3 regions of the Gordonia mangrovi genome follow, and region 1 is predicted to be linked to each of the others. Evidence: predicted binding sites of a transcription regulator. Region 1 holds the regulator's gene; each other region holds the start of a gene.
What was found. The regulator LexA, encoded in region 1, represses DNA repair genes until DNA is damaged. The targets are predictions, from matches to a motif close to CGAACANNTGTTCG.
Positions count from the first base shown of each region.

Region 2: the regulator LexA is predicted to act here: its motif matches at 3,975-3,988, upstream of NWF22_RS02500 (HNH endonuclease signature motif containing protein).
Region 3: the regulator LexA is predicted to act here: its motif matches at 4,899-4,912, upstream of NWF22_RS00175 (SAV_6107 family HEPN domain-containing protein).

Region 1 covers NZ_CP102850.1:4,659,843-4,667,128, reverse strand. The annotation lists gene hrpA (ATP-dependent RNA helicase HrpA) at 1-230, shown strand, start outside; gene nrdR (transcriptional regulator NrdR) at 223-735, opposite strand; gene NWF22_RS21190 (LysM peptidoglycan-binding domain-containing protein) at 839-1,366, opposite strand; gene lexA (transcriptional repressor LexA) at 1,666-2,451, shown strand; gene ptsP (phosphoenolpyruvate--protein phosphotransferase) at 2,475-4,157, opposite strand; gene NWF22_RS21175 (DeoR/GlpR family DNA-binding transcription regulator) at 4,323-5,093, shown strand; gene NWF22_RS21170 (1-phosphofructokinase family hexose kinase) at 5,123-6,136, shown strand; gene NWF22_RS21165 (PTS fructose transporter subunit IIABC) at 6,222-7,286, shown strand, end outside.
Region 2 covers NZ_CP102850.1:513,429-520,714, forward strand. The annotation lists gene malQ (4-alpha-glucanotransferase) at 1-1,460, opposite strand, end outside; gene NWF22_RS02485 (FAD-binding oxidoreductase) at 1,489-2,874, opposite strand; gene NWF22_RS02490 (SDR family oxidoreductase) at 2,906-3,553, opposite strand; gene NWF22_RS02495 (hypothetical protein) at 3,688-3,852, shown strand; gene NWF22_RS02500 (HNH endonuclease signature motif containing protein) at 4,013-5,653, shown strand; gene NWF22_RS02505 (GlsB/YeaQ/YmgE family stress response membrane protein) at 5,665-5,934, opposite strand; gene NWF22_RS02510 (hypothetical protein) at 6,168-6,458, opposite strand; gene NWF22_RS02515 (LpqN/LpqT family lipoprotein) at 6,519-7,238, opposite strand.
Region 3 covers NZ_CP102850.1:36,256-43,541, forward strand. The annotation lists gene NWF22_RS00150 (peptidoglycan D,D-transpeptidase FtsI family protein) at 1-599, opposite strand, end outside; gene ftsL (cell division protein FtsL) at 621-1,508, opposite strand; gene rsmH (16S rRNA (cytosine(1402)-N(4))-methyltransferase RsmH) at 1,505-2,449, opposite strand; gene mraZ (division/cell wall cluster transcriptional repressor MraZ) at 2,763-3,203, opposite strand; gene NWF22_RS00170 (SCO2097 family morphological protein) at 3,670-4,074, opposite strand; gene NWF22_RS00175 (SAV_6107 family HEPN domain-containing protein) at 4,234-4,707, opposite strand; gene NWF22_RS00180 (GNAT family N-acetyltransferase) at 4,999-5,661, shown strand; gene NWF22_RS00185 (phytoene desaturase family protein) at 5,658-7,286, shown strand.

The DNA of each region.
Region 1 (7,286 bases):
TACCGGGCGCCGCCGCCCGCGACAGTGCGTCGTTGGCCGCGGTCGACCGCGTGGTGACGCAGTGGAATCAGCGTGCCGCGCAGCTGCCTGCGGCCCGACGTGAGGCGCTCGACGAGCATGCCCACTGGCTCGTCGAGGAATTGCGGGTCGGTCTGTTCGCGCAGCGCCTCGGGACCGCCCGGCCGATCTCGGAGAAGCGCGCGATGCGCGCCCTCGATCAGTTCAGCTGAGCCCGTCGGTGGCACTGACGCGATCGTCGGACCCGGCCGATTCCGCGGAGCGCTCGTGGGTGAGGTTGCCCTGGAGGTCGTCGATCTCGCGTTGGAAGTCTTCCAGCGAGTCGAATGATCGGTACACCGAAGCGAACCTCAGGTACGCCACCTCGTCGAGATCGCGGAGCGGTCCCAGGATCGCGAGGCCCACCTCGTTGCTGGGGATCTCGGCCGACCCGGATGCGCGCACCGCATCCTCGACCTGCTGCGCGAGCTTGGCGAGCGCGTCCTCGGCGACATCGCGCCCCTGACAGGCACGACGCACCCCACGCATCACCTTCTCCCGGCTGAACGGTTCGGTCACACCGTTGCGTTTGGCGACCGACAGCACGGCACTCTCGACAGTGGAGAATCGGCGACCGCACTCCGCACATGCACGGCGCCGTCGGATCGCCTGCCCCTCGTCGGCGACACGCGAGTCGATGACCTTGGTGTCTTCGTTCTTGCAAAACGGGCAGCGCATGTCGTCCTCACGCACATCTCGGGACACACCGGCGCGCCGGTCGCCCGCCACGCCGTGCCGGTTCCCGGCCGGACCCTGTGCCATCGAGGATACCGTCAGGCGCTCAGCTGTATGCGGGAGCAACCAGAGCCTGACCCACCCGCAGGCCGGAATCCGCGAGCCGATTGCGTTCGACGATCTGCTCGATGACCGCCTGGCGCGGAACCTCCGGCGCAATCCTATCGGCGATGGAACTCAATGAATCGCCCTGTCGCACATGGACGATTTCGGTTCCGGTAGGGGCCGGCTGCACCGACGCGGCATAGTTCGAACCGATGATGGCGACAACCCACACCAGCAGGGCGAGTGCCCCGCCGAGCATGACGGCCGCCGCCGTCGCGCGGCGCCGGGCGACGACCCGACGATCGATCGCCGATGCCGCACAGCGCGTGCCCGCGACGCGCGCCGACGCCGCTGCGCCCGACCCGCCCGGACGACGGCCCGCCGGGCCGGTGGCGTCGTACCGCTCGCGCCGGCGCGAGTCGAGGGCCCGCGCGGCCGGTTTCGTGGCGTTCGGGCTCGTGACGGTCGAAGTCGCTGCCATCGGGGTATCGGCGTATCGGATCGGGCGATGCAGTGTGGCTGTGCTCATCGTGTCCTCCTGGGGCTGCATGTGCTGTGGGGAATGTGCTGTGGGGGTCGGGCGGCACACCCTCGAACACCGTCGCTCATGTGTTCGAGAGAACGCATGTTCGATTTGTAGCACGCCACTCCGACAATGTCTCGACACACGTCGAACACATGTTTGAACCTGTCGGGTTGTTCAGATAATGTCGGCTGCATGGTGACGGGCGCCGATGGGCCGCCAATGGACACTGACCAGCAGGTCCCGATCTCGACCAGCCACCCGGAGCCGGCCATGCCGGATTCCCGACAGGAAGGACTCGACCGATGAGCGACAAGGCCGGCGGGCGGCGCGGCGCCTCCCGCGGGAACGACGACACAACCACGACACCTGCGGACAAGACGTCGGCAGCGGCCGATGCGGGTTCGGCAGCCGATGGCGCGGCCGCCGACCCGGAGGCCGCGGAGGCCGCACTGACCCCGCGACAGCGGGGCGTGCTGGAGTACATCCGGGCGTCGGTGCGCGAGCGCGGCTATCCACCGAGCATCCGGGAGATCGGTGACGCGGTAGGCCTCACCTCGACCTCATCGGTCGCCCACCAGCTGCGGACCCTGGAACGCAAGGGTCTGCTCAAGCGCGACCACAATCGTCCTCGCGCGGTCAACATCCAAGACGGGGACCAGCACATCCCGCCGGGTGGTGCGTCCGCCGCGTCCGGCGATGCGAGCGAGCTGCCGACGCCGACGTTCGTCCCCGTGCTCGGCCGGATCGCCGCCGGCGGACCGATCCTCGCCGAGGAAGCCGTCGAGGACGTGTTCCCGTTGCCGCGGGAACTCGTCGGCGAGGGTTCACTGTTCCTGCTGCGGGTCGTCGGCGAGTCGATGATCGACGCGGCGATCTGCGATGGGGACTGGGTGGTGGTGCGCCAGCAGAGTGTCGCCGACAACGGCGACATCGTGGCAGCGATGATCGACGGCGAGGCCACCGTCAAGACGTTCAAGCGGAAGGACGGTCACGTCTGGCTGATGCCGCACAACGATCTGTTCGAGCCCATCCCGGGTGACGACGCCGCAGTACTCGGCAAGGTGGTCACCGTGATGCGCCGGGTCTGATCCCGCAGCGTCGGAGCCGCGCCTCAGGATCCCGGCGCCGCGGCGAGTGCCGCAGTCGCCGCCGCTCTCGCAGCGGCCGGATCCGCTGTGGCGAGTGCGGCTTCGGCAGCCGCCCGACACTGGTCGACGGTCACCTCGGCGAGCCTGGCGCCGACCGCGGCAGCGGCCGCGGGCGCAGTCGACAAGGACGTCACCCCCAATCCGACCAGTACGCAGGCGAGCAGCGGGTCGGCGGCAGCCTCGCCACAGACCCCGACCGGTTTGTCGACGACGGCGCCGGCACGAGCGACTCCGCCGATCAAGGTCAACACCGCGGGTTGCCACGGATCGGTGAGGGACGCGAGTTCCGCCGACATCCGGTCGGCCGCCATCGTGTACTGGGTGAGATCGTTGGTGCCGATCGACACGAAGTCGACCTCGGCGAGGATCGATTCGGCGAGCACTGCCGCCGCCGGTACCTCGATCATCACACCGGCGATCAGTCCGCGGCGGCGCACTTCACCGGCGAACTCGGCTGCTTCGGTCGCCGACGCGATCATCGGCGCCATCACCCAGGGAGTCGGTTGATGACCGTCGGCGGCCGCTGCGATCGCGTCGAGCTGGGCGGCACGAATCTCCGGGTGCTCGTCGGCGATGCGATTGCCCCGCACACCCAACGCGGGGTTGGTCTCCTCGACTTGCGTGACGAACTTCAGCGGCTTGTCGGAACCCGCATCGAGCGTCCGGATCACCACCTTCTGGCCCTCGAAGGCATCGAGCACCTCCCGATAGAGACGCGTCTGCTCCTCCACCGAGGGTTCGTCCGCGCGATCGAGGAACGCCAGCTCGGTGCGGAACAGCCCGACACCTTCCACCGGATGGGCGGTCGCCGAACGAGCCGACCTACCGTCGGCGACGTTGGCCAGCACCGCGATCGGTCGGCCGTCACCGGTGACACCCGGCCCGCGCCAGTCGGCCACCAGTTCCGCCATCCGGCGGCTCTCCTCGACGCGGGCGGCCGCGTCGCCGGCATCGGGATCGACCTCCAATGTGCCCGCGGTCCCGTCGACCAGCACCACGGTTCCGGCCGCCACCGCGCCGAGCCCGGACACCGCCACGACGCACGGAATACCGAGCTGTCGCGCGATGATCGCGGTGTGACTCGTCGGACCGCCCAGCCGGGTGACCAGAGCGGTGACCTTCTTCGGATCCAGCCCGGCGGTGTCGGCCGGCGCCAGGTCGTCGGCCAGCAGCACCGACGGCTCGGCGGGTTCCGGTACACCCGGTTCGGCGACGCCCAGCAGTTCGGCGACCACACGGTCCCGGACATCGTTGAGGTCGGTGACCCGCTCGGCCATGAGCCCACCGAGTTTGGTGAACATCGTCGCGAACTGTTCGGTCGCGGCGACTGCGGCGGCGGGGGCCGCCGTCCCCTTCTTGATGAGTCCCGATGCCGCGCCGATCCAGCCGCGATCCTCGGCCAGACCCGCGGTCGCCGACAACACCTCCGCCGCGGCACCCGAGGCGTGTGACGCGCGCTCACGCAACCGTCCGGCGACTGCGGCGGCGGCGTCGGTGAAACGCTTGATCTCGACCTCACGTTCATCCTCGACGACGGACGCGGCGTCGGATGGGTCGTAGACCGGACGTTCGCCAGGCCAGATCGCGGGTCCGTAGGCATGCCCGCCGACCACCGGTGTTCCGTTCAGTACGTGTGTGTGCTCCATCGAAATCCTCACTTGTCCGATCGCATGGGCACGATGTGCCGCGTGGACGCCTCTGGTCACGTTGTGATTCAAGTTACAAGAAATCCTTGACTTGTCAACACAAACAGGCGTAAACACAGATATACCCACATTGGACCCCACTCAAATCAACAGACGAGGACATTCGTGTACGCGGAGGAACGCCAACAGGCGATCGCCAACCAGGTACGGCAGAACGGCCGCGCCTCGGTCACCGCATTGGCGTCATTGTTCGACGTGACAAGTGAAACGGTTCGCCGCGACCTCGCCGTCCTCGAGCGCAACGGACATCTGCAGCGTGTCCACGGGGGCGCCGTGCGGCCGGGTGCGACCCCGGTGGTCGGTGAGCAGGGCATCGACGAGCGCCTGCTGTCGCATACCGCCCAGAAGCTCGCGATCGGCAGAGCCGCGACACGATTCCTCCCGCCCGATGGCGGTTCGGTGTTCATCGACGCGGGCACCACCACCTACCAGGCCGCCCTCGCCCTCCCCCGCGACCGACGGCTGACAGTGGTGACGCACAGCATCCCGGTGGCCGGCGCCCTCGCCGCACAGGGCGCCGACGACCTGCATGTGCTCGGCGGTCGGGTACGCGGACTAACGCAGGCGACAGTCGGCGCCGACGCCGTTGCCGCACTCGAACGGCTCCGGATCACCACGGCCTTCGTCGGCACCAACGGCATCAGCGTCGCGCACGGCCTGTCCACCCCGGACCCAGACGAGGCAGCGATCAAATCCGCGATCGTTCGAGTCGCCAATCGTGTGGTGGTACTGGCGGATTCGTCGAAGACCGGCCACGAGGACCTCGCATCGTTCGCCGGACTCGAGGACATCGACGTCCTGATCACCGACACCGGAATCGAACCCGCCTTCGCGGCGATACTCGCCGACCACGGCATCGAGACGGTGATCGCATGATCACCGACCACCCCACGGAAAGAGAGCCCATGCCCACCCCACATGTCTCCGTGCCCGCCGAGACCGACCTGCCTCCGGAAATTCTGACCGTGACCGCGAACCCGAGTCTCGACCGCACGCTGGAACTGACCTCTCCCCTGGTTCACGGCGCCGTGCAGCGTGCGAGCGCCGTTCGCGCCGAGCCCGGCGGCAAGGGCATCAACGTCGCCCGCGTCGCATCGGCTGCCGGTGTCGACACCCGGGCACTGTTTCCCGCACGCGCCGACGATCCACTACTCGCCGCGCTCGATGCGGTCGCGCTGCCCTATCTGACCCTCGCGATCGACGGTGAGGTACGGTCCAACGTCACCATCGCCGACCCGGACGGCACCACCACCAAGGTCAATGCCCCCGGGTTCGTGCTCGACGACGCGATCGCGGCCGAGTTGACCGAACTGGTCCTCCGCAACGCGCGCGGCGCCCGGTGGGTGGCGCTGTGCGGCTCCCTGCCCCCCGGGCTGCCCCACACCTGGTACCGCACGGTCGTCGACGCCCTGCAGGGATCGGGATGTCGTGTGGCCGTGGACACCTCGGGCGCTCCGCTCGCGGCCGCGGTCACCGGTCCGGTCGATCTACTCAAACCCAACGAACAGGAACTCGCCGAAGCGACCGGCGCCGACCCGGCACAGTTGGCGGCAGCGTCGGCCCAGGGTGATCACGCTCGGATCGTGACGGCCGCGACCGAGCTCGCGCAACGTACCGGCGCGGCGATCCTGGCCACGCTCGGCGCCACCGGGGGCCTGTTGGTCACCGGGACCGGCGCTTGGTTCGCGACTCCGCCGCCGATCGTGCCGCGCAGTACGGTCGGCGCCGGCGACGCCGCGCTGACCGGCTATCTCATCGCGGAGTGCCGCGGCGCCGACGAGCCCGAACGACTGCGCACGGCGGTCGCCTACGGTTCGGCAGCCACCGCACTCGCGGGCACCCAACCGCCGTACCCCGACCAGATCGATCTGGACAACGTCACCGTCACCGACCTCACCGGGGCCGCCAGTGCAGGTTGACCACACCAGGCGCCCACCTCTGAACCCCGCACTGCGAAGCACCGCACCAGAGCACCGCACCAGAGCACCGCACAAAGGAAATCCCATGTCAGAACAGATAATCACCCCACAGACGGTGAGCCTCGACGTGGACGCCGGAGACGACCCGGCGGCCGTGATCGGGTACCTCGCCGACGCGCTGGCCACGGCCGGTCGCACCACCGATGCCACCGTGCTGGCACGCGGCGCACTCGATCGTGAGGCCAAATCGGCCACCGGATTGCCCGGCGGGATCGCGATCCCGCACGCCCGCGCCGCGTCGGTGACCGAGGCCAGCCTGGCCATGGCGCGGCTGTCCAAAAAGGTCGACTTCGGTGCCCCGGACGGGCCCGCCGACCTCGTGTTCCTGATCGCCGCACCCGAAGGTGGCGCCACCGAACACATGAAGTTGCTCAGCTCGCTGGCGCGGTCTCTGGTCCGGCCCGAGTTCGTCGACTCGTTGCGGGAGGCCGACAGCGACGACCGCGTCGTCCAACTCGTCGACGAGGCCATCAACCCGCAGCCCGCGCAGACATCGGCCGCGGCCGCGTCGGCCGCAACCGCGACCAGCGCGCCTGCGGCGACCCCGCCGGCCGCAACGGAGGCCGGCGGTGGCGACCGACGCCCCTCGGTGGTGGCAATCACCGCATGCCCGACCGGTATCGCGCACACCTACATGGCCGCCGACGCCCTCAAGTACGCGGCCGAACGCGCAGAGGTCGACTTCCATGTGGAGACCCAGGGATCATCGGCCACCACCTCCTTCGATCCGCAGGTCATCGCCGATGCCGACGCCGTGATCTTCGCCACCGACGTCGGGGTGAAGGGCAAGGACCGTTTCCGTGGCAAACCCGTGGTCGCCTCGGGGGTCAAACGTGCGATCAACGAGCCCGACGCGATGATCGCCGAAGCCGTCGCCGCATCGAAGAATCCGTCGGCAACGGTGGTCAGCGGCGCAGACGACGGTGGCGAGGCCGATGCGACGGCGGCGGCCGCCGGCGTCGGACTCGGCGGGCAGGTCCGACAGGCCCTCATGACCGGTGTGAGCTACATGATCCCGTTCGTGGCGGCCGGTGGCCTGCTCATCGCACTGGGCTTCCTACCCTTCCTCGGCGGCTACGAGATCGCCAAC
Region 2 (7,286 bases), 1.2 Mb from region 1:
CACCAGAGTCGGAACAGACCCAGGATGTGGTCGACCCGCAGCCCGCCGGCGTGGCGCAGCACGGTGCGGAGCATGTCGCGGTACGGCTCGTAGCCGGCCTCGGCCAGGCGGCGCGGATCCCACGGCGGTTGATCCCAGTTCTGCCCCTGTTGATTGAAGCCGTCGGGTGGCGCCCCGACCGTCGCGCCGCGGGCGAGTACGTCGCCGAGCATCCACACGTCGGCGCTGTGGCGCGCAACGCCGACCGCGAGGTCGGCGACGATCCCGATGCGCATCCCCGCCGACAGGGCGGCGCGCTGGGCGGCCGCGAGTTGCTGATCGCAGATCCACTGCAGCCACATGTAGAAGTCGACGCGATCGGCGAGGTCACGGCGTTTGCGTTTCACGTACTCGCGGTCACGCAGGCGCGTCGCCCACTTGGGACTGTCGGTGCCGAAGTGTTCGGCCAGCGCACACCAGGTGGCGAACTTGCGCAGTCCCTTGCCCTCCCGCCGACGGAACGACCGGTAGGCGTAGTCACGCTCTTCGGACCGCGGTCGCTGGTAGATCATCTCCAGGGCGCTCATCTTGGCGCGGAACGTTTTGTTGCGCTTGATCTTGTCGGTGGCGAGGTTCTCCTCGAAGAAGGCCCGCTCGAGCACCTTGAGGTGTTTTCGGGTCCGTTTGTCCAGGTCGGCGGCCTCGGCGATGTCGCCGACCCGGATGTAGAGCGGGTTGACAAAACGCCGCGTCACCGGCAGGTACGGGGATTGTTCGATGGGTGCGGTCGGCTGCGCCGCATGCAGCGGGTTGACCTGGACGAAATCTGCGCCATGGCTGCTGGCCGCGGCCTCGCAGATGCCCGCAAGGTCGGCGAAGTCGCCGACTCCCCACGACTTCGACGAGCGAACCGAATACAGCTGGACTGCCAACCCCCACCGTCGGCCGTCGAGCAGGTCATCGGCTGTCGACAGCCGACGGGGTGTCACGATCAGCGGACGGTCCACGGTCTGTTCGGTGGCCGGATCGAGTGCATGGACCCGGTGATATCCCGGCTCGAGATCCTCGGGGATCTCGAAAGTCGCCCGTCCGACGAGTATCCCGTCGACCTCCCGGGGTTCGACCCACTCGTCGACCTGTGCCGGTTGCACGGTGCGAGCATCCTCGGTGACGATCCAGACGTGGAGCGGATCCCAGTGCGGCACATGAGCGATGAACCGCGCCCGGGCACCTTCGACGGCCACTGTCACCGGCGGCAGCAGCTGCCGCCAGGGGGCGTCGTCGAGGTTCGTGTGGGCCGCCGCGATCTCCTCGGGTGTGGCGGCCGCGATGCCCAGCGAGCCGAGCACGGCGACGATGGTCTCCGAGCTCACGTCGTGATCGAGTTGATCCCAGCCCACGTATCGGTCGGCCACCCCGCAGCGTCGGGCCAGGTTCACCAGATTCTCGCGCGCCCCATCGTCGGTCGTCACGACATGCATCGTCTCAGGATTCGGGCATTCGCGCGCGTCAGCCGAAGAGCACACCCGGGTTCAGCCGGCCCGCAGGGTCCAGGGCCGCCTTGATTGCCCGCATCGTGGCGAGGTCGACCTCGCTGCGACCGAGGTGCGTCCAGGCCACCTTGGCTCGGCCGATGCCGTGCTCGGCGCTGATGCTGCCGCCGTTGGCGGCGACGATCCCGAACACCCGGCCGGTCAGCTCCTCGGCGCGCGGCTCGGGCACGTCGAGGAGGTTGACATGGATGTTGCCGTCTCCGACGTGCCCGAACAGGATCGGCCGACAGGGGTGATCCACCAGGTCGGCGATTGCGGCGAGTTCGACCAAAGCCTCGGGAAGCGCCCGGATCGGCACGGAGACATCAAGTTTCACCACCGGGGTGGTCGAGGAACGAGCAATCGTCTCGGTATGACGTTCCCGGGCGGCCCAGAGGTCGCGGGCCGGTCCGGGTTCGAGCACCGCGTCGACCACGTCGGCCTCATCGAGTACGTCGATCACGACGGCCTCCACGTCGCCGGTGCCGGACACCTCCACCAGGGTGTAGAAGGGCGCGTGGGCGGCCACCGGCCGTCGGACCCCGTGCTCGTGCACCAGTTCCACACCGGCATCGGTCATGATCTCGGCCGCCTCCACGGCGAGCCCACGCTCGGTCATGGCGTCGATCAGCGCGAAGCAATCCTCGACGTGGCGCACCGCGGCCACGGTCACGATCGTCGAGACCGGCGGCGCCACCAGCCGGAACAGCACCCGGGTCACGATCGCGAGGGTGCCCTCGCTACCGGCGAGCAGTCCCGGGATGTCGTAGCCGACGTTGTCCTTGACCAGCGACGTCCATCTGCGCAGCACCTGACCGTCGGCACGGACAGCCTCGATGCCGAGCACCTGACGGCGGGTGTTGCCGTGCCGAATCATCCGTACACCACCGGCGTTGGTCGCGACGACACCCCCGGCGGTGGCCGAATCGCGCGACGCGAGGTCGACCGGGAAGCGCAGGCCGTGTTCCGCGGCGCGGGAGTCGATCTGCTCGATCGTGGCGCCTGCCTGCACCCCGACACAGCGACCGCGGGTGTCCACCTCGTCGATGTCGGTCATGCGGACGGTGCTCAACACCACCAGCGGACGGCGGCCGGCGTGCTCGATGGGCGGCACCGACCCGCCGACCAGTCCGGTGTTGCCACCCTGCACGCAGATCGCCACGTCGTGGGCGGCGCACGCGGCGACCACCGCGGCCACCTCGTCGGTGGTGCAGGGCCGGATCACCGCATCCGCGGCCCCGGTCCAACGACCGGTCCAATCGGTGAGGTGGCCCGCCATGGCATCGGGGTCGGTCAGCACATGGCTGCGCCCGACGATCGCCACGACATCGGAGAGGAACGACGTGCCGCGCGTATCGGTCATGGTCCGATTGTGAGCGACATCCGGTCAGATCTCACGACAGCGCGTCTGCGATGGGGGTGTCGCCGTCGTTGAACTCGATCCGCTTTCCCACCGTCGCCGGGTCCGCGAGCACGGCCGCGGCGACCTGCGCGACGTTGTCGCGGCTCACCTCGTCGCCGGCCACCCGGTCCCCACCGACCGTGACCCGGCCGGTACCGGGTTGATCGGTGAGTCGACTGGGTCCCAGGATGGTCCACTGCAGATCCGAGGCCGTCAGGTGTCCGTCGGCGGCGGCTTTCGCCTCGGCATACGGGTAGAACGAGTTGTCCTCCGGCACACCGTGTCCGGGCCCGGCACCGAAATAGGACACCATCACATAGCGGGTCGCACCCGCGGCGGCGGCGGCCTCCATCGAACGGATCGCGGCATCGCGGTCGACGGCGTACGTCCGGTCCGGATCGCCACCGCCCGCGCCGGCGGAGAAGACCACCGCGTCCTGATCGGCCAATACCGATTCGATCCCTGCCACGTCGAGGTTCTCCACATCGGCGACGACCGGCGTGGCACCTGCGGCCTCGACATCGTCGCGATGGGCGGGGTTGCGGATCAGCGAGGTCACTTCATCACCCCGGTCGGACAGGATTTTTGCCAAGCGCAGAGCGATCTTGCCGTGACCCCCGATGATCGCGACGCGTGTCATGAACACTCCTTCTGTTGCGGTACGCCCACCAACGTACCGATCCTGTGGTCCGCGGGGCGTCATGCCTCATGTCACAATTCCCGCGAATCCGAGGTCAGCCGGCGGGTACTCGAGCACCCTTATGGATATCGACCATGGGCGACCGTGTCGCCCTCGAAGAACCCCGGCTCGGCTTCGGCCTCATCACCAGCCTTGCGGACGGTATGGGATTACGCAGGAACACAGACGGTGTGGTCACCGCCACCGTGTTGCCTGCACCCGGCGACTGGCACGAACAGCCGGTCACCTCCATCACCTGATCGAGGATCCGGCCCCGGCCCTTCTTCGACGCCCTCGACCCGAGACCGCACCGAGGTGTTTCGCGGGCAGATCTCTGGAGTCAAGCCGGAGGGTTGCGCGATCTGTCCGCATGGGTTACTCTCGAACATACGTTCGCAACGCGGTCTGTCGGGGGTGAGTATGACCGGGTCTGATGAGTCTGATGCGGTCGATGCTGCGCGCCCGGAATCGGTGTCGCCGGAACCTGGGTCCACTGAATCGGCTGGGTCGTTGTCGGAGGTGCCGGGTTTGCTGGCCGAGTTGCATGCGGTGGTGGATCGGTTGGCGTCGGCGGATCTGTCGAAGTGTAGTGATGCCGAGTTGGTGGCGGTGGCCACCGCGCAGGAACGGGCGATCAACCGGATGTTGTTCGAGGGTAACCGGCAGATCCTGGAGATCTCGGATCGTGATGTGCCCCGGTCGATGGGTTATCGCAGTCTGCCCAACTTCATGAACGCGGTGTTGCGGGTGTCGCACCCCGGTCGTCGCCGACAGCAGATGACCGCGACCGGCGAGTTCCGTCAACTCGACGGGCAGCCGGCCGAGCCGAAGTATCCCACGCTGGCCGAGGCGTTCGCCGACGGCCGGGTCGGGCCGGCCCACATCGACACCACCGTGGAGTTCCTCGACGCGCTGCCCCACCAGGTGCCCCACGACAAGAAGGTGGCCGCCGAGGCCACCCTGGCCGGGTTGGCGTGCCAGCACACGCCCGCCGAGATCGGCGAACTCGGGCAGCGGTTGCTCGACAACCTCGACCCCGACGGCGAGTTGACCGACGACAGTGACCGCAAACGGCGTCGTAACGTGTGGGTCAACCGGCAAGACGCCCAGCAGATGTCGAAACTGACCGGCCACCTCGACCCGGAAACCCGCGCCCTGATCGAAACGTTGTGGGCGGTATGGGCCAAACCCGGCCTCAACAATCCCGACGACCCGGACTCGCCGACCGGCGGTGTCGACGACGCCGACCCTGAAGCGTTGGAAGCCGCGGCCGCACGGGATCTGCGGTCCCCGGCGCAACGTAAACACGATGCGTTGGCGGCGTTGTTGCGGGCGGTGTTCGCCGATGGGCTGCTCGGTAAGTCGCATCGTGGTCTGCCGGTGCAGTTGATCATCAAGGCCGACCTCAACGATCTGATCCGTGAATCCGGGGTCGGGATCACCGCGACCGGCTCGAGTCTGCCGATGGCCGAGGTGATCCGGCTGGCCGCCCAAGCGCAACAGTATCTAGCGGTGTTCGCCGACAACAGTCCGATACCGCTGTATTTCGGGCAGGCCAAACGACTGGCCACCCGCGCGCAACGGCTGGTGTCCTTCGCCCGCCCCGACGGGCACGTGTGTTCGGCACCCGACTGCGACCAGCCCGCCGCCCACGTCGAGATGCATCACGCCGTGCGTGACTACGCCGACGGCGGCAACACCGACATCGTCGACCTCGCCCCCGCGTGTGGCCCGCACAACCGGATGGTCGGCAACAACCCGGGCCAGTTCACCACCGGGGTGTACACCGACGGCCCCGACGCCGGGCGGGTGTGGTGGCGACGCAACAGCGAACCCGGCGCCCCACCGAATCCGAAACGCCACAACCAACGCCCCGACGTCGCCGCCCTGTTCTTGCGCAACCTCGAACAGGCACGCGCCCACATCCACCCACCACCACCACAAACACCAGCGCCACCACCCCAGCGGCGCAACACATACGAACTCACCGAGATGATCCCCCCACCCATCTCGGCAATCGAAGCACGCCTGGCACTACTGGTGTTCCACCACGCCCACTGATCGCAGGGCGGTCACACCTTGGATCGACCGCGGACGAGGCCGACGACCCAGAGCAGCAGGCACGCCCCGGCCAGGCAGGTCACGAAACTGAAGATCAGGCCACCGCCCGCCACGTCCACGCCGAACAGAGCGAGGATGAATCCACCGAGGAGCCCGCCGACGATGCCCACCACGATGTTGAGCAGGATGCCCATCTGAGCATTGGTCTTCATGATCATGCTGGCGATCCAGCCGGCGAGGCCGCCCACGATGATCCATCCGATGATTCCGAGTCCGAGCATCATTCCTCCACCTGGTCGGGACGCGGCGGCATCTGGACCGGACCGCATTCGGTCGACACACCCATTCCGACGCTACGCGGTGGACGACACCTTCGCGGCCGCTTCGATCATCAGTGCCTGCGTCACGCCGCGAAACTGCTCGAAGTGCCCGTGATGGCCGTACTCGGCGCGCGGGTTCAATTACGGTGCCGCTCCCGCCCCGAAGCGCTGCGGCGGGCGACCGCCGACCGCCCTCATTCGTGGAACTCGTTCTTGGGCAGCCGTGGGCGCGTCCCCGTCGGACGTCGTCGTCCCGGGATCCGGAGGTTCCAGCGGGCCGGCGCGACAGTGAAATCCATCCACCGACCGTCGCCGAGCCAGAGCGACCAGAGGTCTTCGTCGGGGAAGTCACCCATCCGGACATAGATCTGCTGGTCGCCGGCGCGGGCCGTCAGCCAGCCTTGGTCGTCTGGATCGTCGGCGAAGATCGCTTCCGCGGCCAGCACCTGCTCGAGATCGTCCACACGATCACTGCGTCGGACCATGCCATCCCCTGTCGGTGTCGAATGGGTATCGGGCGTCGAACGTTTCGGGCTCGAGTCCGGTCAATCGTCGAAACGGACCGAACTGACCGCGGCAGCGATCGACCGGCGAAACGCCTCCCCCTCACGGGCCGGCGCGGTTCCGGTGGCGTGCAACAGATAGGCCACATTGCCGCGACGGTAGGCGGCATAGCGGATCGCGCAGAACCAGGTCTCGTCGTCGCCGACGTAGGTTCCGGACTGCATCGACGAGCCCTCGGTGCGAAAGCCGGGCTGGGTCCGCGTGGCTTCGCTCTCCGCCCACTCGGGCAACGACCGAGCCTCGACGAAAGCATGATCCATCAGATCGCACACCGCCACGCCGTGGTCGATGACGAAGCGTGTCAGCACGATTGCGATCGTGCCCTCGTGCCCGTGAGCCGCCAGATACAAGTGCAGATAGCCGGGCGCCAGCACACTGCTCCAGGTGTCTTCATCGACGTCGACCAGGATCTCGCCCGGGATCGTGTCGGCGTCGGTGACGCGACTGGCGGATACCGACATCTGCGCGAGTCGATCGAGGATCGGGATGTCGGTCGCCGGTGCCTGCCGGCGACCGCCGTGATGCCACTGCGCCGAACTGTAGGCGAACCGGGGTGGTCGTAGGACCGTCGGTTCCACCGGCGGCGCATCGCCGATCTCTCGCAACCGCGCGGATGCCTCGAGGTCGGCCAGGAAGGCATCGGACTCGAAGACGCCTCGCGGTCCCAGCGCACCGTCGGCTTTGTCGGCGTCAGCGGTCATCGGCGGACCCGCATGCATCTGCGCGGCGCGCGAGCAGCGGACGGCTGC
Region 3 (7,286 bases), 760 kb from region 1:
TACAGCCGGATTGCCTGTGGGTCGGCCCCCACCTCAGGGAACTCCGAGGTGATCGTGGCGGCCACCTCGGGGCTGACCGAGCGCGCGAGGTAGACGAACGTGTCGTCGCTCGTGAGCTTGTCGAGGAGATCCGGTTCTGCGATCGATCCGCCGAGCGCCGACGACACCCCCTTGGCGATCTCGGCGAGTCGTTCGTCGACATCGGGCAGGGCGTCATCCTGCTGATGCGCCTCCGCGATCGACGTGCGCACCGCCTGCGGCAGAAATGTCAGTGCCCGTGCTTCGTCGGTGTAGGCCAGCGGTCGGCCGTTGCGGTCGAGGATGGCGCCACGCTTGGCGGTGAGCACCTGTGTGTACTCGCGCTGTTGGGCGGCCTCTGCGGAAATCGAGGACGCCTCGATGGTGTGCACGACGACCATCCGGACGGCGACGGCGAGGACCGCCAGGATCACGATGACCCCGGCGATCCGGCTGCGTCCGAGGAAGAAGTCGGGACGCCGGGGTCCGCGTCCGGAGGGCGCCGACCCCCGACCTCGTGACCCACCTCGTCCGCTTCCCGATCCACCCGCGTCGAGGCGCTGGAAGACGGCACGTGTCATGGTTGCCAATTGTCCGCTCGCCTACCGCGATTCCGCCGAATTTGCGCTCGGCGCGTTGCCGTTCGGCGGCAGCACATTCGGAGCGGGTGCGACGGTGCCGGGACTCGCCGGCACATCGGAGCCGGCCTCGGGAGCCGGCGTCGAGGTCGCCCCGGCAGCGGAGTCATCCGGCGAATCAGATTGCGATTGTTCCGAATCCGTCGAATCCCCAGATGCGTCACCGCCATCGGGTTCGGTCGTCTCGTCGGACTCGACGGCGGTGCCGGGCAGCCCCTGGGAATCGTCGACCTTCTTCGGGTCGATGGTGGCGACCGGGTCCGGTTCGGTCGGTGGGTTGATCGACCGCAGCGCCTTGCCCTGCGCGGGTTCGGGGTCGCCCACGACACGCGGCTTGCCCGGTCCGTCGACAATCATCCGCGCCGGGTTGCGCGCGGGGATCATGCCGAGCCGGGCGGCCTTGTCGGACAGCTCCGGTGCGGAATCACTGGATTCGTAGGTCCGTTTCAGGGAGTCACGCTTGTCCAGCAACGCCTGGTTCTGCTGCCGCTCCTCGCCCAGCCGGTAGGAGTCGGCGGCTGCCTTCGTCGACAGCCACAGGCTCAGCCCCAGCCCGACGACGAGCAATCCGATCACCGGCACGACGAAGGGCACCGAGGTGATGCGGGCGCGCAGCGACACCGCCCGTCGGGTCCGCCCGGACACCTTGGCAGCCGAGCGCTCGGCCACGCGGGCCGTGCGCACTTCCCGCTCGCGACGCTTCGCTCGACGGTCAATGGCCCGTTGTGCCGCAGCTGATCTCGTGGTCCGCGTGGTGCGGTCCGCGGACGTGCGCCGAGTCCGGCCCGGTCGCCGGGCGCCGTGTTCCTCTGCGTCATCGGTGTCGACGTCGGTGTCGTGCAGCAGCGTCATCGGCGATCCTTTTCCTCGACACGTTCGATCACCCGGACACGGACCGGAGCCGATCGTGGGTTGCGAGCCTGTTCGGCCGCGTCGGCACGCTCCGCACCCCGGGTGACCAGCCGGAAGTCCGGCGCCGATCCGGGCAGTTCCACCGGGAGGCCCTTGGGCGATGTGGATGTGGTGCGGGAGACGAACTCCCGCTTGACGATCTTGTCCTCGAGCGACTGGTAGCTCATCACCGCGACCCGGCCGCCGACCCGGAGCAGCGACAGTGCCGCCGGCAAGGCGCGCTCCAGCGCGTCGAGTTCGTGATTGACCTCGATGCGCAGCGCCTGAAAAGTCCGCTTGGCCGGATGCCCACCGGTCCGCCGGGTCGCCGCCGGAATGGTGTCGTAGAGCAACTGCACCAGTCGGGCGCTGGTGTCGAACGGCTGCCGCTCCCGCTCGCGCACGATGGCCGATGCTATTCGCCCCGCGAACCGCTCCTCCCCGTACTGCGAGAGGATGCGCGCCAGGTCGCCATGCGAGTAGGTGTTGAGAATGTCTGCGGCGGTGACGGTCTCGGACGAGGTCATCCGCATGTCCAGGGGCGCATCGACCGCGTAGGCGAACCCTCGGTCGGCCTGATCGAGTTGCATCGACGAGACGCCCAGATCGAACAGCGCGGCGTCGATCCGATCGATACCCAGGTCGGCGACCACGTCGGCGATCTCGTCGAAGCGCGCCTGCCGCAGAACCACCCGATCTTTTTGTCGCGCGAGCCGATCACCGGCGATGGCGAGGGCCGAGGGGTCGCGGTCGATGCCGATCACCCGGACGCGAGGGTGTGCATTCACGAGGAGTTCGGTGTGTCCGCCGGCACCGAGCGTCGCATCGACCACCACCGGATCGATGTCGCTGCGTGTCCCGGACAGCGCCGGCATGAGGAGTTCGATCATTCGGTCGGCCATCACGGGCAGGTGGCCGAAGTCGCCCGAGCGACGGGACTGCGACGAACCGCGGGACGCCCCGGCGGGCTCCTCCGGCTCCTCGTGTCGTTCGTTCACCGGCCCTCTCCTCGGACTGTGCGGTTCGGGCCGATCTCGGTGGGAGTCGACCCCTGTGACGTTGACGTCGGCACCATCCGTGCCGGCGTGTCCGATGGGGCGGGGTCTCGACCCGATCACGCACCTGGCGTTGGGGAAGTACGCCAGGGTCGCGTCGGGCCGAGGCCTCGACCCACCCGATCCGCTGTTCAGCTGTCTTTCTGCCGGTGGACGTCGCTCAGAGCACGGCATCCAACGCAGCAGATCCCGCGGCGGAGAAGTCTTCTTCGTGTTCACTCTGGTAGTCGCGCCAGGCCTGCGCGTCCCAGATCTCGAGGTGGTCGAAGCCACCGATCACCACGCATTCCTTCGACAGGCCCGCGTATGTCCGATGTTCGGCCGACAGGGTGATCCGGCCCTGCCCATCCGGGCGCTGTTCATCGGTGCTCGCGAAGAAGTACCGCTGAAAGGCCCGCGCTTCGGGGTTGTTGCGCGAGGCCGCCATGGTCTGCTCGGCGATGGCATCGAACTCCTCGGCTCGATACACCGACAGGCTGCGGTCCTGGCCTCGTGTGACCATCACCCCTCCTGCCAACGCGTCGCGAAACTTGGCGGGCAACGTCAGTCGCCCCTTGTCGTCGAGCTTGGGCGTGTAGGTGCCGACAAATCGCACGGACATGTCGCCACCTCCTGCCCCACCGGGTTCGACGTCCGGTCCGTCTCACCCAGTGATGCCACAGTACCCCACTTTCCACCACTTTCCACCCCCAACACTCCACTGCCACCCCACGCGATCACAAAAGGCCAGTTCAAGAGCGTGATGTGGCGTGGTGAAGCAGTCAGTCGTTCGGCGTGTACACCGAGGGCCGACCGTGACTGATGAGGTTCAAGACATCTGAAGAGGCTGGTGAAGCGTCAGGCGGTAGCCTGGTGGGGGAAGGTGGGGAGCTCGGTGGAGCGCGGTGGGGACACGATGGGGAACTCCGTGAGACCGCGTGGGACGGCATGGGTCCCGCGGGCCGGCCCGCGGGATCAGATCACCGACATCGAGGGCGGCGGAAGGCACCCGAACACGACAAAGGACCGCGCACCGTCGTGGTGCGCGGTCCTCGTGTAGGTCTGACCGAAACCGGCCTGGGAGCGGGCTACTCCTGCTCGAAGCGGCGGTTGAAGCGATCCTCCATGCGCTCGGAGAACTTGCGCTTCGACCCGCCGGGTCGCGGCTGCTTACCGGACGCACTGCCGGACGACTGCTTCCCAGCGGAACCGCCGCCGTCACCGCCCCAGAGCGCCATCAGGCCCGCGCCGAACATGACGAGGAAGCCGATGAGGCTGATGATGGGAAACCCACCGACACGAACCTCGACGACGAGCCCGCCGACGAGGAGCACCAGGCCGATGACGAAGATCGCCACCGCCTGCAGACGACGCCGACCACTGGACCTTCCGAGACGACGACGCTTGACGCTCGACGCGAACTTCGGGTCTTCGGCATACAGAGCGCTTTCGATCTGTTCGAGCATGCGCTGCTCGTGCTCCGAAAGAGGCACCGACCCTCCTTTTCCCAACTCCACCGACCCCGATCACGGACCTCTGGGTCCGCAGTCGTCATCGACGCCCAAGAGCCGCTTGTGCGGCTTCAATCCTCATGATACGAGCAGAATCATCCGCCGACCACCATTACCTGTGGTTGCGTTCAATCCTGCTCCTCATGCCGTCCGATCCGGACTGGCCTCGTGCTCGGACAACTTGCCCTGCTCGTAGGCGACCAGCAACTCCTCGACATCGTCGAGAAGCGCGAGCACCTGCCGACGGAGGTGACCGAGCGTTCGGTCATCAATGGTACGCACCAGTCCGGATTCGATGTCGAGTCGGATACCCGAACGGCCGGCGAAGTAATCTGCGTGGCCTGCGAGCGCCGGCACGACGATCGGCAGACGATTCCACGCGTTGCGCGAATGTCGACGGCGGACCGGGCGCGTGGAGGGCTCATAGATCTCGAGTGCAGCACCGGCCGCACGTAGCGCGGTGAGGTAATACTGACGAAAACGTTCTGCCGAGTCCTCGACCCCATCCGCGTTGTCGAACAGGATCAGCGCACGATCGAACAGATCGCGACTCCGCCGGACGACGATCGGGTCGATGTCCGACGTCGCCCGGTGCGACGGTGACGAATTCGACATCTCCACCTCCCCTACTGCTGCATCGGGCGGCTATCCGGTGTCACCCGAGGTCGTCCCCACCGGCCGAGTTGCCGCGGTGGACTCCCACTGTGTACAACGCCGGTCCGACAGCAAACGCTTCCCTCGTTCGCCGTCGGACCGGCGCCTCGATGTCGTCGGGTTCGGCGAACAGCTTGCGGAGGCTGGTTCATCGAACACCCGTTCGACATATTCAATATAGCTAGCGGGTGGGACACCTTCAAGCGGTGATCGACCCGGATGCCGAGAGTTCGACGAGAGGACAGACCTTCGTTGACGATCCGCCTCGTTGACCTGAGCGGGCAGGATGCCCACGCGTGGCTCGAGCCCGCGCTGGAGATCTACGTGACCGCGATGAACTACCCGCGTGGCACGGAGATCCATCGGGCGGCGCTGTGGCGCGAGCACATCGCCCGTCCCGGGTGGCGTGCGGTGGGCGCCGTGGCGTCCCTCCCCCGAACTCAGGCCGGCGGCTCGCCGCCGACCACACGGCGGCTCGCGCGGCCTGTCGCGGCCACCGACGACGACGTCCTCGTCGGCATCGCCTACGGATACCGCGGGGCGCGAGACCAGTGGTGGAATCAGCAGCTGCGGATCGGATTGCGGCGGGCGGGGGCCGGTGACGTCGAGATCGACGCGATCACCGGCGACTACTTCGAGCTCACCGAACTCCACGTTCATCCCTCCGCGCAGGGCCACGGCCTGGGCCAAGCGCTGTTGGACCGTCTCCTCGCCGGACGCACCGAGAGCAAGGTCCTGCTCTCGACACCGGAGATCCCGGCCGAGGACAACCGGGCGTGGGCGCTTTACCGCCGCCTCGGCTTCACCGATGTGTTGCGCCACTTCACCTTCACCGGCGATCCACGGCCGTTCGCGTTTCTCGGTCGTTCGTTGCCCCTACCACCGGACCCCGCCGATTCCGGGCAGCCACGATGATCCGACGGCGGCTGCGAGCGGGGTCATCCACTCATCCGGTGCGCGACGGCGTGGTCGTCGGGGCCGGCCACAACGGCCTCATCGCCGCCGCATACCTGGCGCAGGCCGGCCGTTCGGTGCAGGTTCTCGAACGTGACACGGTCGCCGGGGGCGCGGTGTCGACCGTCGAGCGGTTCCCGGGCTACCGCGTCGATCGCGGCTCGTCGGCACATCTGATGATCCGCCACTCCCCCGTCCTCGACGAGCTGCAGTTGTCCGCGCACGGACTGCGCTACGTGGACTGCGATCCGTGGGCCTTCGCACCCGGCACGGCCACCACCGCACCGATCGTCTTCCGTACCGATCTCGAGGCCACCTGCGCATCGATCGCGGCCGCGGTGGGTACCGCCGACGCCGAGGCCTACCGGCAGTTCGTGGGCGTGTGGCGTCCGCGGGCCCGCGCGGTCATGCGGTCGTTCTACTCCCCGGCTGCACCGGGTCGTTTCGCGACCGCATTCGCCGGCCTGACCGGCACCGCCGAATCCGCACGTCCGGGCCCGGTCGCTCGCCGGGCCGGTGCCATGCTCAGCCTGACCCAGGAACTCATGTCCTCGGGTGATGCGCTGCTGGACCGATGGTTCACCGCCGAACCGCTCAAGGCCGCCCTCGCCTGGTTCGGTGCCCAGTCCGGGCCACCCATGAACGCGCCCGGAACGGCGCCGATGATCGGATTCGCCGCTCTGCAGCACGACATCCCGCCCGGTCGGGCGCTCGGCGGCAGTGGGGCACTCACCGAGGCGTTGCTGCGTCGGATCTCCGCCGACGGCGGCGAGGTGGCCACCGGTAGGCCCGCGGTCGCGATCTCGCGCTGCGGCGACCACTGGCGGGTGGACACGCCCGGTGACGGGGGGCACTGCGCCACGACCGTCATCGCCGCATGCCATGTGCTGACCACCCTGGATCTGCTGGCCACGGGCGGCTATGACCCGACGACGATCGACCGATGGCGCGCGCAGATCGCGGTGGGCGACGGCATCGGGATGGCTGTGCGGATGGGCACCGACCAACTGCCCGTCTACCCCGACCTGCCGTCGGACCTCCCCGCGCACGGTGTGCATTCCGCACTCGGCCTGCTCGTCACCGACCGTGCCCACCTGCGGCGCGCGCAGACGGCCGCGAGCGTGGGCGAACTCCCCGAGCGACCGGCACTCGTCGCGATGGGCTATTCCGCCATCGACCCGTCGCTGGCACCGCCCGGCGAACACCTGCTCAATGTGTGGGCTCAGTGGCATCCACGCCGCCTCGCCGACGGCACCACCTGGCAGCAGGTCGCCCCCGCCGCGGCGGCTGCGGTCACCGCCGAACTCGACCGACACGCCCCGGGATTCAGCGATCACATCCGCCACACCCACATCCAGACACCGGAGGATCTCGAGAACGAGCTCGGCCTGGTCGGCGGCAACATCATGCATGTGGAGATGAGTATCGACCAGATGTTCTTCTGGCGGCCCCATCCCGACCTGTCGAATCATCGGGTGCCCGGCGCGGACGGAATCCTGCTGGCCGGTGCCTCGACCCATCCCGGGGGCGGAGTGACCGGGGCCAGCGGACGCATCTCGGCGCAGCTCGCCCTGCGTCGACGCTGA